Aquitalea magnusonii: one gene and its partner. The main gene of each other region encodes a partner of the protein of the gene in region 2 in a complex. Links are inferred from orthologs where the notes say so. Each region holds a gene or a part of one and is shown on either strand. Other genes may lie near its edges.

The links.
Region 1: the proteins of DLM_RS01470 (region 2) and smc are in contact, whole or in part, in a crystal structure (PDB 3ZGX), measured with the Bacillus subtilis proteins. The link is inferred for Aquitalea magnusonii from one-to-one orthologs.

Annotation. Positions count from the first base shown.
Region 1 is NZ_AP018823.1:4,829,174-4,833,177, reverse strand. It holds smc (chromosome segregation protein SMC), read left to right. Parts: upstream 1-321; coding sequence 322-3,804; downstream 3,805-4,004. Other genes in the region: DLM_RS22800 (nitrite extrusion protein), read left to right, coding at 3,929-4,004; DLM_RS22810 (YqgE/AlgH family protein), read right to left, coding at 1-179. UniProt on the Bacillus subtilis protein: Required for chromosome condensation and partitioning.
Region 2 is NZ_AP018823.1:284,133-292,097, reverse strand. What follows is about bases 1-2,983. They hold DLM_RS01470 (segregation and condensation protein A), read right to left. Parts: upstream 1,916-2,983; coding sequence 1,085-1,915; downstream 1-1,084. Other genes in these bases: DLM_RS01460 (arginine deiminase-related protein), read left to right, coding at 2,909-2,983; DLM_RS01465 (LysR family transcriptional regulator), read right to left, coding at 1,912-2,808; scpB (SMC-Scp complex subunit ScpB), read right to left, coding at 307-939. In the rest of the region: more of DLM_RS01460, read left to right, coding at 2,984-3,901; DLM_RS01455 (tryptophan--tRNA ligase), read right to left, coding at 4,357-5,553; DLM_RS01450 (site-2 protease family protein), read right to left, coding at 5,568-6,209; DLM_RS01445 (L-threonylcarbamoyladenylate synthase), read right to left, coding at 6,282-6,902; DLM_RS01440 (3',5'-nucleoside bisphosphate phosphatase), read right to left, coding at 6,923-7,789; DLM_RS01435 (oxidoreductase-like domain-containing protein), read right to left, coding at 7,793-7,965. UniProt on the Bacillus subtilis protein: Participates in chromosomal partition during cell division. May act via the formation of a condensin-like complex containing Smc and ScpB that pull DNA away from mid-cell into both cell halves.

The DNA of each region.
Region 1 (4,004 bases), 4.5 Mb from region 2 along the record:
GGCAGGTCGATCTGGTCGAACAACTGTGCCATGGCAATGCCCGAGGGCTTGTTGACAATCAGGCCCATCGCCCCGTGATCGCCATGCTCGCACAGGTAGACCAGCGAACGGGCAAACAAGGGATCGGCCATATTGGGCATGGCAATCAGAAAGTGATCGGTGAGCGATAACGGTTCCATGTGGGCATTATGGCACAACAAATCTGACAAAAGTTCTTGTGTCCCGGCGCGGCAGCACGCTGTTTGTCTTGCAGCAAAAGCAAACAAAAGCCGCCACCCTGATAAAATGCCGCCGTTGCTTTCCTTACCTTGCGAGAACGCCTTGCGCCTCACCCACGTCAAACTGTCCGGCTTCAAGTCATTTGTCGACCCCACCAGCATTCCGGTCCCCGGCCAGCTGGTGGCCGTGATCGGCCCCAACGGCTGTGGCAAATCCAATGTGATTGACGCGGTGCGCTGGGTGCTGGGCGAATCCAGCGCCAAACAGCTGCGCGGCGAGTCGATGCAAGACGTGATTTTCAATGGTTCCTCCACCCGCAAACCGGTCAGCCGCGCCTCGGTGGAACTGGTGTTCGACAATGGCGACGGCCAGCTCACCGGGCCGTGGGGCCAATATGCCGAGGTGGCCATCAAACGCGTGCTGACCCGGCAAGGCGAATCCAGCTACTACATCAACAACCAGCAAGTACGCCGCCGCGACATTACCGACCTGTTCCTCGGCACCGGCGTGGGCGCGCGCGGCTACGCGGTGATCGAACAAGGCATGATCTCGCGCATCATCGAAGCGCGGCCGGAAGAACTGCGCGCTTATCTGGAAGAAGCCGCCGGGGTGTCCAAGTACAAGGAACGCCGCCGCGAAACCGAACACCGCATTGCCGACACCCGTGCCAATCTGGAGCGTATCGAAGACCTGCGCCAGGAGTTGGAACGCCAGGTAGAGCGCCTGAGCGAGCAGGCCGAAGTGGCCGCCCAGTACCACGACCTGCGCGGCACCCTCACCCATAAGCAGAACCTGCTGGCGCTGGCCCGGCGCGAAGAGGCCAGCCGTAACGAAGCCCATGCCCGCGCCGAATTGTCGCGCATTGAAACCGAAGAAGCCGCGATGGAAGCGGCACTCACCCATCTGGATACCGAGCTGGAAACCGTGCGTGAAAGCCACTACGCCGCCAGCGACGCAGTACACGAAGCGCAGCAGCGCCTGTTTGAAGCCAATGCCGCGCTGGCTAGGCTGGAAGAACAGCAACGCCACCGCCAGCAAAACCAGGTGCGGATCGAACGGGAGCTGGCCACCACCCGTAACGAACGCCAGCAACTGGCGGAAAGCCGCCAGCAGGCCGCCATGGAGCTGGACGACTGGCTGCCCCGGCGCGAAGAAGCCCAAATGCGGCTGGAAGAAGCCCAGATGTCGCTGGAAGACGGGGCCGATCTGCTGCCTAGCGCCGAAGCAGAATTCCGCGCCAAAGACCAGCTACAGTCGCAATTGCTGGCACAACAGGCCAACCTCACCCGCGAACGCGACCTGGCCCGCCAAAAGGTGGAACACCAGCGCCGCGCACTGGAACAACTGGCCAGCCGCGAAGCCGCCCTGCACAGAGAACTGACCGAACTGAATCTGCCCGATCAGGCCCAGCAAGCTGCGGCCCAGGCCGAAGTCGAGCGCGCCCGCGCCGCACTGGAGGCCGTGCGTGCCCGCGTGGTGGCCGATGAAGCCAAGCTGGCCGACCTGGCCTCGGAACGGGAAAAACTGGACGAGCAACTGGCCAGCCAGCGCGCCGAACTGGCGCGCGCCGAAGCCGAGGTCGCCGCCCTGGCCGCCGTGCTGGAACGCGAAGCCGCGGGAGAAAAACTGGGCGACTGGCTGGAACAACAAGGTTTGGCGGCAGCCCCTCAGCTATGGCAGGCAGTACAGATTGCGCCGCAGTGGCAGACCGCGCTGGAAGCCGTACTGGGCGAACGGCTGAGCGCCCGCGCCGCACAGGGTGTGCAGCTCCCTCCGGCCGCGCTGACCCTGGTGGACGGCGCGCGCCCGCCCGCCGCCGCGCCGACACAGGGCTGGCCACGCCTGCTCGACCAACTCAGTGCCAGCGCCCCGTTTGATGCTGCGCTGGCAGACTGGCTGGACGGTGTTTACCTGGCGGAAGACCTGGCCCAGGCCATCAGCCGGCGCAGCCAACTGCAGGCCGGGCAATGCCTGCTCACCCCGCAAGGCCACCGCGTCAGCGCCAGCAGCGTGTGTTTTTACAGCGCCGCCAGCGGTAGCGGCGTGATGGAACGCAAGCAACAGCTAGATGCCGCCCTCAGCCGCCAACAACAATTGCAGCCGGCCATCGACCGCCTGCAACAGCGCCGTGAATCGCTGCAAAGCATGAATGGCATGCTGGCCGAAGCCGTGCGCGCGCAAAAAGGCGCGCTCACCCGGCTGGAAGCCGAACTCAATGCGGTGACGCTGGAACACGTCAAGCTGGATCAGGCCGCCCGTCAGGGTGCCGCACGCCTCAGCTTCATCGAAGCCGAACGCCAGCGCATGCAGCAGGAACGGCAGCATGCCCAGCTTGAGATAGAGGAAAGCGAGCTGTTGGGCGAAGAGTCTGCCATGACGCTGGAAGAGCTGGCGGTGCAACTGGAAGAAGTGCGGCTGGATCGGCTGAATGCCGAAACCGGCCTACAACTGGCGCGTAACAAAACCCGCGATGCCGAGCGCCAGTTGCATGAAATCCGCCTGGAACTGCACACCGCCGAACAGAAAACTGCCGAGCTGGCACGCCGCGCCCGCGAGCTGGAGGAACGCGACCAGCAACTGGCGGAGCGACTGGAAACCCTGGCCGAAGAAGCCGATACCGTCGACGAAACCGTGCCGGAAGAAGCCATGCAACTGGCGTTGGAGCTGCGCGAACAACATGAAGCCGCACTGGCAGCCACCCGCGACCGCCTGAATGGCCTGACCGAGCAGCTACGCCAGCTCACCCAGCGCCAGCACGACATCAATGCCGCCCTGCCCGCACTGCGTGAAGGCCGTTCCGACTGGCTGCTCAAGCATCAGGAAGCCAGGCTGGCGATGGAGCGCTTTGCCGAAGAGCTGAAAGAAGCCCAAGCCGACGAAGCCGCACTGATGGCCGACCTTACCGACGCCATCAAGCCCAATGCACTGGCCGCCGAAATCGCCCGCCTGGCTCGGGCGCTGGAAGGGCTGGGCGCAGTCAATCTGGCCGCCCTGGAGGAACTGGAAGAAGCGCGCAAACGCGGTGAATACCTGGCCAACCAGGCGGAGGACCTCAACCAGGCGATGGCCACGCTGGAAGAAGCCATCCAGAAGATCGACGGCGAAACCCGCCAGATGCTGCAAGGCACCTACGAAGCGGTGAATGCCAAGATGCGCGAATTCTTCCCCACCCTGTTTGGTGGCGGTCGCGCCGAGCTGGTGCTCACCGGCGAAGATTTGCTGGACGCCGGGGTACAAATCATCGCCCAGCCGCCGGGCAAGAAAAACAGCACCATCCATCTGCTGTCCGGCGGCGAAAAAGCCCTGACCGCCATGAGCCTGGTGTTTTCGCTGTTCTCGCTCAACCCGGCACCGTTCTGCCTGCTGGACGAGGTGGATGCGCCGCTGGACGACGCCAACACCAGCCGTTTTTGCGATCTGGTCAAGCAAATGTCGGAACGCACCCAGTTTCTCTATATTTCGCACAACCGCCTCACCATGGAAATGGCCGAGCAACTGGTGGGGGTGACCATGCAGGAACAGGGGGTCAGCCGCATCGTGGCGGTGGATATCGTGGAAGCACTGAAGATGCGCGAAATTGCATGACGCATCTACGCAAGTTTCTGCGTAGCCCAGTTGATACATCGCAATCTATCCTCTGACCGTGGCGCTCATACTGCGCGACTTGCAGTAAATCAGGCTGCGATTTTTCTTCTTCGGGATCTCTGGCATGACCGTCAGCATCAAGCGCTGGGAGCCGGAAAACATCATTTTCTGGCTGACCCGCGGCCGCAGGATTGCCAACC
Region 2 (7,965 bases):
TTGAACAGCGGCGCGCTTTCATGCGGCGCGGCACCTGCCTGGGATTGCAGCAGATTGCCATACACATCACGCGGTGCTGCCGGGCGGCGGCCTTGCGGTTTGCCACCGGCCTCTTGCGGGTTGCGCGCCTTGCCAAAGCCTCCCGGCTTGCCGCGGCCTTGCTGCTGCGGGGCGTTGCCACGTGCGGCGTCAGGCTGACGGCGCTGGCTGGTGCTTTCGCGTCCCTTTACACGCGCCACCGGCTGGCGGGCGTTGTTTTGTCCTTTGGTAGACATAAATCATGCTCTTTCAGTACGAGCGCACGGGCTACTCTGCCAGTGGCTCCAGATTGTCCGCCTCATCGTCGAGGGGGAGAGTGTCTTCGGCGTCTTCGCTGCCGATCTCTTGTGGCTGGGCATCGGGTATGACCAGTGTTCCCAAGTCTGCCAACGGTGGCAGATCTCTTAGCGAAACAAAGCCAAGATCATCCAGAAACTTGCGGGTGGTGGCATACAGCCCCGGCCGGCCGGGCACGTCCTTGTGCCCGATTACTTCAATCCAACCCCGCTCCAGCAGGGTTTGCATCACACTGGTGGATACCGACACGCCACGGATGGATTCGATATCACCACGGGTAACAGGTTGTTTGTAGGCGATAATCGCCAGGGTTTCCATCACGGCACGCGAATAACGCGGCGGTTTTTCCGGGTTCAGCCGTGACAGATAGGGGGTAAATTCGGCCCGGGCGCGAAAGCGCCAGCCACTGGCCAGTTTTACCAGTTCCACGCCGCGGCCACGCCAGTCAGCCTGGATGTCCTCCAGGATGTCGTTGAGCAAGGCCGCCTTGATGTCTTCGGTAAACAGCTTTTTGAGCTGGGAGACCGTCAAGGGTTCCGTCGCGGTCAACAATGCCGTTTCCAGCACGATCTTGAGATAGTTTAAGTCGGTGATGGTGGTCATCGGACCTGGTATTGCCCGGCCCGGCCATGGCGGGGCCCGGCTAACGAAAAACATTGCGCGGGGAAGGCGCGGATTTTACATGAATTCCCCGCTGGCGACACTGCCTATTCGTGCGCTGCTGTCATGCATGCAACAGTTGGCCGCATCAGCAGATGGCAATGCGCACATAGATGGGCTGGTAGGCTTCTTCCTGGCTGACCTTGATCAGCCCTTCCTTCACCAGTTCCAGCACGGCAATGAAGTTGACCACCAGATGGGCCACGCCCTTGTCCACCTCGAACAGCTCCTCGAACGGCACGTATTCGCGTTCATTCAGATAACGCAGAATCCAGCTCATCTGCTCGCGCACCGACAGCTCGTCCTTTTCCACCTTGTGGCTGCGCTTGTGCCTGGCGCGGGACAGGATGGCCAGCCAGGCCTGGCGCAGATCCACCGCGGCGACATCCGGCAGGCGCGCCTCCGCACCCTGCTCGATCAATACCGCCAGCCAGGCAAAGTCGCGGTCGGCCTGGGGCAGCTTGTCCAGCTCCAGCGCGGCCAGCTTCATCTGTTCGTAGTCCAGCAGGCGGCGCACCAGTTCGGCGCGCGGGTCGTCCGGTTCGCCTTCTTCATCCAGCGGCGGGCGCGGCAGCAGCAGGCGTGATTTGATTTCGATCAGCAGCGCCGCCATCAGCAGGTATTCGGCCGCCAGCTCCAGCCGTTCGGCACGCATGGCATCCACATAGCCCATGTACTGGCGGGTGATGTCGGCCATGGGGATATTCAGCACATCGAGGTTTTGCTTGCGGATCAGGTAGAGCAGCAAGTCCAGCGGGCCTTCGAAGCTTTCCAGAATCACCTGCAAGGCATCGGGTGGGATGAACAGGTCTTGCGGCACTTCCAGCACCGGCTGACCAAACACATGGGCGATGGGCAGGCCGGCCGGCAATTCCGGCGCAGTCAGGGCAAAGTTGTCGGGCGTGGTCGGGGTACTCATGCGGCAGAGTGTACGCCAAGCGGGTGGGTTTTGACCCATTCCAGAAACAGCCGCGCCGGACCGGACAGACTGATCTTGCGGTGATAGGCCAGCATGATGGTGCGCGAAGGCTCGTATTCTGCCAGCGGCAGACGGCACAGTGTGCTGCTGATCATCACTTCCGGCAGCGCAGTCCAGCCCAGCCCCGCTTCCACCAGCATGCGCAAGGCTTCCAGATAATTGGACGGCTCACGCACATCCAGCGGGGTGGCCTGTTGCTGGAACAGGTTTTCGATCAGCCGGCGGCAGCGGGTATTGCTGCCGGGCAACAGCGCGGGATAACGCGCCAGGTCCTGCAGGGTGAGCGCCTTCAACAAGGCCAACGGGTGCTGCCCGGCCACGGCAAAGCACAGTCTTTCTTCCAGCACCGCCACATAGTCCAGCGCCTGCTCGTGCAAGGGCGGTTCGGACATGAAGCCCAGTTCCAGCTCGCCCTGACACAGCAGCTTGTGGGTTTCGGCCGAGGTCTTGAAATCCACGGTGAGGTCGATGCCGGGATACTGGCGCACAAAATCGGCCAGCACGGGCTTGAGATAGTACAGACCGATATGCTGGGTAGTGGCCAGATGCAGCTTGCCCACCTGGGCCGGTTGCAGGCTGCGCAGCAGCTGGCTGGCCTGTTCGGCCTCGGCCAGAATGCGCAGCGCATGCGGCAGGAAGGCGCGTCCGGCTTCAGTCAGTACCGTGCGGCGGCCGATGCGGTCGAACAATTCCACGCGCAGGCCATCCTCCAGGCTGCGGATGCGCTTGGACAGACCCGGCTGGGTGAGGTGCAGGCAGTCGGCGGCGCGCGAAAACGAGGCTTCACGTGCGGCGGTGACAAAGGCCTTGAGGGCGGCGAGGTGAAAATCCATTCCAAAGCATTATGGAAATGTCAAACAAATCCAACTTTTTGTTTGATCTTGATCTGGCTACTATACCAGCACCCTCCACACTCCGCCCCGAATTCATACCATGGGAAATCAGAACCTGCCCTGGATTCAGCCGCTGTCGCTGAACCGCCCGGCGCAACCGCAACTGGCACGCGCCGTGGTCATGGTGCGCCCGGTCGACTTTGCCTTTAACGAACAGACCGGCGCCGACAATGTGTTCCAGCACCGGCTGAACCTGCCAGCCGCCGCAGTGACCGCCCAGGCCATGGCCGAGTTCGACACCATGACCCGACGCCTGTCTGAGCACGGCCTGCGGGTGATGGTGCTGGAAAAAAGCCCGGACGGCATTGCCACGCCCGATGCGGTGTTTCCCAACAACTGGTTTACCACCAGCGCCGATGGCAGCTTGCACATCTACCCCATGCACACGCCCAACCGCCGGCAGGAAAGGCGGGTGGAAGAACTGGCGCGGCTGTTGCTGCAACATGATTACCAGATCAACCAGATCAGCTGGGTGGGCCACCCGTGGGAAGAAGAGCTGATTCTGGAAGGCACCGGCGTGATGATTTTCGACCATGCCCGCCGCCGGGTGTATGCCGCCCGCTCACAGCGCTGCCATCCGCTGGCGCTGTACCGCTATGCCCGCTTGCGCGGTCTGGACGATGTGCAATTGTTCGACACCGCCGACAGCCACGGCGTCCCCATCTATCACAGCAATGTGATGATGTCGGTGGGACAGGATATTGCAGTGATCTGCGCCGACAGCCTGTATCAACCGGAACAACGCCAACAGGTGCTGGCCGCGCTGGAATCCACCCACGAGGTGATCCGCATCAGTCATGAGCAGGTGGAACAGCACTTTTGCGGCAATATCCTGCAACTGGCGGCACAGGACGGCACCCCGCTGCTGGCCATGTCGCAGCGCGCCTGGAATGGCTTCACCCCGCAACAGCAACGGGTGCTGGAGCGTCACGGCCAGCCGGTGGTCAACCCCATCCCCACCATCGAAGCAGTCGGTGGCGGCAGTTGCCGCTGCATGCTGGCGGAGGTGTTTTTGCCTCGACTGGAGCACTAAGCAGCCAGCAAAGCAAAATGCCACCTCCATGGCTCCTTGGCTCGCGCCGGACAAGGTGGTTGCATTGTATGGCAGGGCTGCCTCGCCAGCCCCCTTGCAAGCCCAGGCGACCTCGACGGCCCGCGTATTTCCGCCTGCCCGACCAAGGCCAAGGCGCCACCGAACTCGCGGCGTGCTATCGTCGCGCCGCTCAGACATGCGGTGGCTTAAAACCTTGCCCGTGGCCATTCAGTCGGCGCGTGCCAACGTGGGATCGGGCATACCGGTTCGAATCGCCACCTCCCTGCCACTCACCTCCATATACGCACTCTGCGCTCCCCCAAATTTCTGGTCGTGAAAAAGCCGCATGACACACAATATGGATATCAGTCTGGGGTAATCACCGCTCCCGGAAAATGAAAAAGCCGGAACTTCCGTTCCGGCCTTGTACTGCAAGCGCTGCCCAGGCTGAAGCTTTAGAAACCCAGCCCCATCGCAGCGCGCACGTCAGCCATGGTTTCCTTGGCGACCTTCTCGGCGCGGCGGCAGCCTTCGAACACGATTTCCTTCACCCGGTCCGGATGGGTCAGGTATTGCTCGGCACGTTCAAACATCGGTTGCTGTTCGCGCAGCACGCCGTCAATCACCGGCTGCTTGCATTCCAGACAGCCGATGCCGGCGCTGGTACAGCCTTTTTTCACCCATTCGCGGGTGTCGTTGTCGCTGTACACCTGATGCAGCTGCCATACCGGGCATTTTTCCGGATTACCAGCATCGGTGCGGCGCACGCGGGCCGGGTCGGTCGGCATGGCCTTCACTTTTTTGCTCACCAGCTCCGGCGATTCGCGCATGGTAATGGTGTTGCCGTAGGACTTGGACATCTTCTGGCCATCCAGGCCCGGCATGCGCGAGGCGGCGGTCAGCTTGGCTTCCGGCTCCGGCAGGATGGTCTTGCCCTTGTTTTCCAGCCAGCCGGCCAGACGTTCGCGGTCGGCCACGCCCAGGTTCTGGCTGGCGGCCAGAATCTCGCGCGCAGCTTGCAGGGCTTCGGCATTACCGTCTTGCAGATAGGCGGTGCGCTGCTGCATGAACTGCTTGCCCAGCTTGCCGATTTTCTTGGCAGCGGCCTGGGCCAGTTCGTCGAAATTGGGTTCGCGGCCAAACAGATTGTTGAAGCGGCGCGCCACTTCGCGGGTCAGTTCGATGTGCGGCACCTGGTCTTCGCCCACCGGCACCAGCCCGGCCTTGTACACCAGGATGTCGGCGGCCTGCAGCAGCGGATAGCCAAGGAAGCCGTAGGTGCCCAGGTCCTTGGTGGACAGTTTTTCGATCTGGTCCTTGTAGGTGGGTACGCGTTCCAGCCAGGACAGCGGAGTCACCATGGACAGTGCCAGGTGCAGTTCGGCATGTTGCGGCACCTTGGACTGGATGAACACCGTGGCCTTTTCCGGGTCGACACCAGCGGCCAGCCAGTCGATCACCATGTCCCAGATGCTCTTTTCGATGATGGCCACGTCGTCGTAATTGGTGGTGAGCGCGTGCCAGTCGGCCACCATGAAGTAACAGTCGTGGCTGGATTGCAGCTCTACCCAGTTCTTGATGACGCCGTGGTAGTGGCCCAGGTGCAGGCTGCCCGTGGGGCGCATGCCGGAAAGGATGCGGTTGGCAAACATGGAGCGGATTCCAGTTAGAAAAAGAGACTGAGCAGATGATACACCAGCTGGCGTAGCGGATTGAGCAGCGGCATGAGCACGCCGGTAAAGATCAGCGCGATCAATATCCACATGCCATAGGGTTCCAGCCGGGAATACTTGTAGGCCATGCCCGGCGGCAACAGGCTTTCCACGATGCGGCCGCCATCCAGCGGCAGCAGGGGCAGCAGGTTGAGCACCATCAGCGTGACGTTGATGTTGATGCCGGCCTTGCTCATCAGCGCCAGCGGCTCGGAATAGCTGTTGCTCATCACGATGGCGAGTTTCAGCAGCAAGACCCACATCACCGCCATGGCAAAGTTGGACAGCGGCCCGGCTGCCGCCACCCAGCGCATGCCGACGCGCGGATTGCGCAAGGCACCAAAATTCACCGGTACCGGCTTGGCCCAGCCAAACAGCACGCCGCCCATCATCAGCGACAACAGCGGCAGCAGCACCGTGCCCACCGGGTCGATGTGCTTGAGCGGGTTTAGCGTCATGCGGCCCAGCATGTAAGCGGTGGCATCGCCAAAGCGTTTGGCTGCATAAGCATGCGCGGCTTCGTGCAGGGTAATGGCCAGCAGGACTGGCAAGGCATAAATGCTGATCTGCTGGATCAGTTGTGAGGTATCGCCCATGGCTTCTTTTTCAAATGGAAAACGTTGATCCCCACTAGATGGGGGCAGGCATGGATGGTTCCAGTGCGGTGTTTACAGACCGAAGATGGCCGGATCGCCCTTGCCGCGGCGCAGCAGCTCCACGCCATCGGTCATGTCGATCACCGTGGTGGGTTCGGTACCGCACCAGCCGCCGTCAATCACCGCATCCACCGTGTGCTCCAGCCGCTCGCGGATTTCATACGGGTCGGTCAGCGCTTCCTCGTCGCCCGGCAACAGCAGGGTACAGGACAGGATGGGCTCGCCCAGTTCTTCCAGCAGCGCCAGTGCCACTTTGTGGTCCGGCACGCGCAGGCCGATGGTGGCGCGCTTGGGGTGCAGGGTACGGCGCGGCACTTCCTTGGTGGCCTGCAGGATGAAGGTGTAGCTTCCCGGTGTGGCGGCCTTGAGCTGGCGGAACTGGCTGTTGTCGACGCGGGCGTAGTTGGCCAGCTCGGACAGGTTGTGACACACCAGCGTCAGGTGGTGTTTGAGTTCGATCTGGCGGATGGCCAGAATGCGCTCCATCGCCTTCTTGTCGCCCAGCATGCAGCCTAGCGCGTAACAGGAGTCGGTGGGATACACCACCACCCCGCCATTACGCAGGATGTTGGCGGCTTCCCGGATCAGCCGCTGTTGCGGATTGTCCGGGTGAATCATGAAAAACTGTGCCATGTGTGTGCTTTAGTGTTGGTTTATGCCGCACGCGGAGCGCGGATGATGCGCTCCTGCAATGCCTGCCATACCGGCTGGCAGATGGGTGGCAAATCGTCGGTACGGCCCACGTCGCGGCCGCCCTCGCCCGGTGCATGGAAATCACTGCCGGCGCTGGACAGCAGGCCGTAACGCTGGGCAATCAGCGCATATTTGTGCATGTCGTCCAGGCTGTGGCTGCCGCTGGCCACCTCGATGCCCTGGCCGCCGGCATCCTTGAAATCCAGAATCAGGCGTTCGGTCAGGGTGCGGCCCATATCGTAACGGCCTGGGTGGGCAATCACCGCCATGCCGCCGGAAGCGACAATCCAGCCGACGGCATCGGCCAGCCGCGCCCATTCATGCGGCACATAGCCGGGCTTGCCCGGCGTCAGGTATTTGCGGAACACCGTGCGCACGTCCTTGACCTCGCCGCTGTTCACCAAAAAGCGGGCAAAGTGGGTACGGCCTATCATTTCCGGGTTTTCACACACCGCCATCGCGCCCTCGAAAGCGCCATGAATGCCGATGCGGGCCAGCGAGTCGGACATTTCCTGTGCGCGCTGCACCCGGCCATCGCGGATGGACTGCAAGCCTGCCATCAGCGCCGGATGTTCCGGGTCTATGCCCAAACCGACAATATGCACGGTGTGCTTGCCATTCCAGGTGACGGACACCTCCACGCCATTGAGGAAATCCACGCCGTGGGCGGCGGCGGCGGCACGGGCATCGGCCAGGCCGCGGGTGCAGTCGTGGTCGGTCAGCGCCACCAGCGTGGCTTCGCGCTCTGCCGCGCGGGCAATCACCTCGGCCGGCGGCAAGGCGCCGTCGGAGGCATGCGAATGAAAATGCAGATCGATACTGGCCATGGCTTATTGTCCGTCCTTGTTGTGCCGCGCCTGCCAGGCGGCCAGCCGGCTGCGGTAGTCGCGCAGCTCGGCGTAATAGGTGTCGAGGATGCAGGGGTCACAACCGCTGCCGCAGCACATGTCGTCGGTGACTTCAAACGGCGGCTGCGGCATCGGGTCCTCATCCGGCGGCAGTT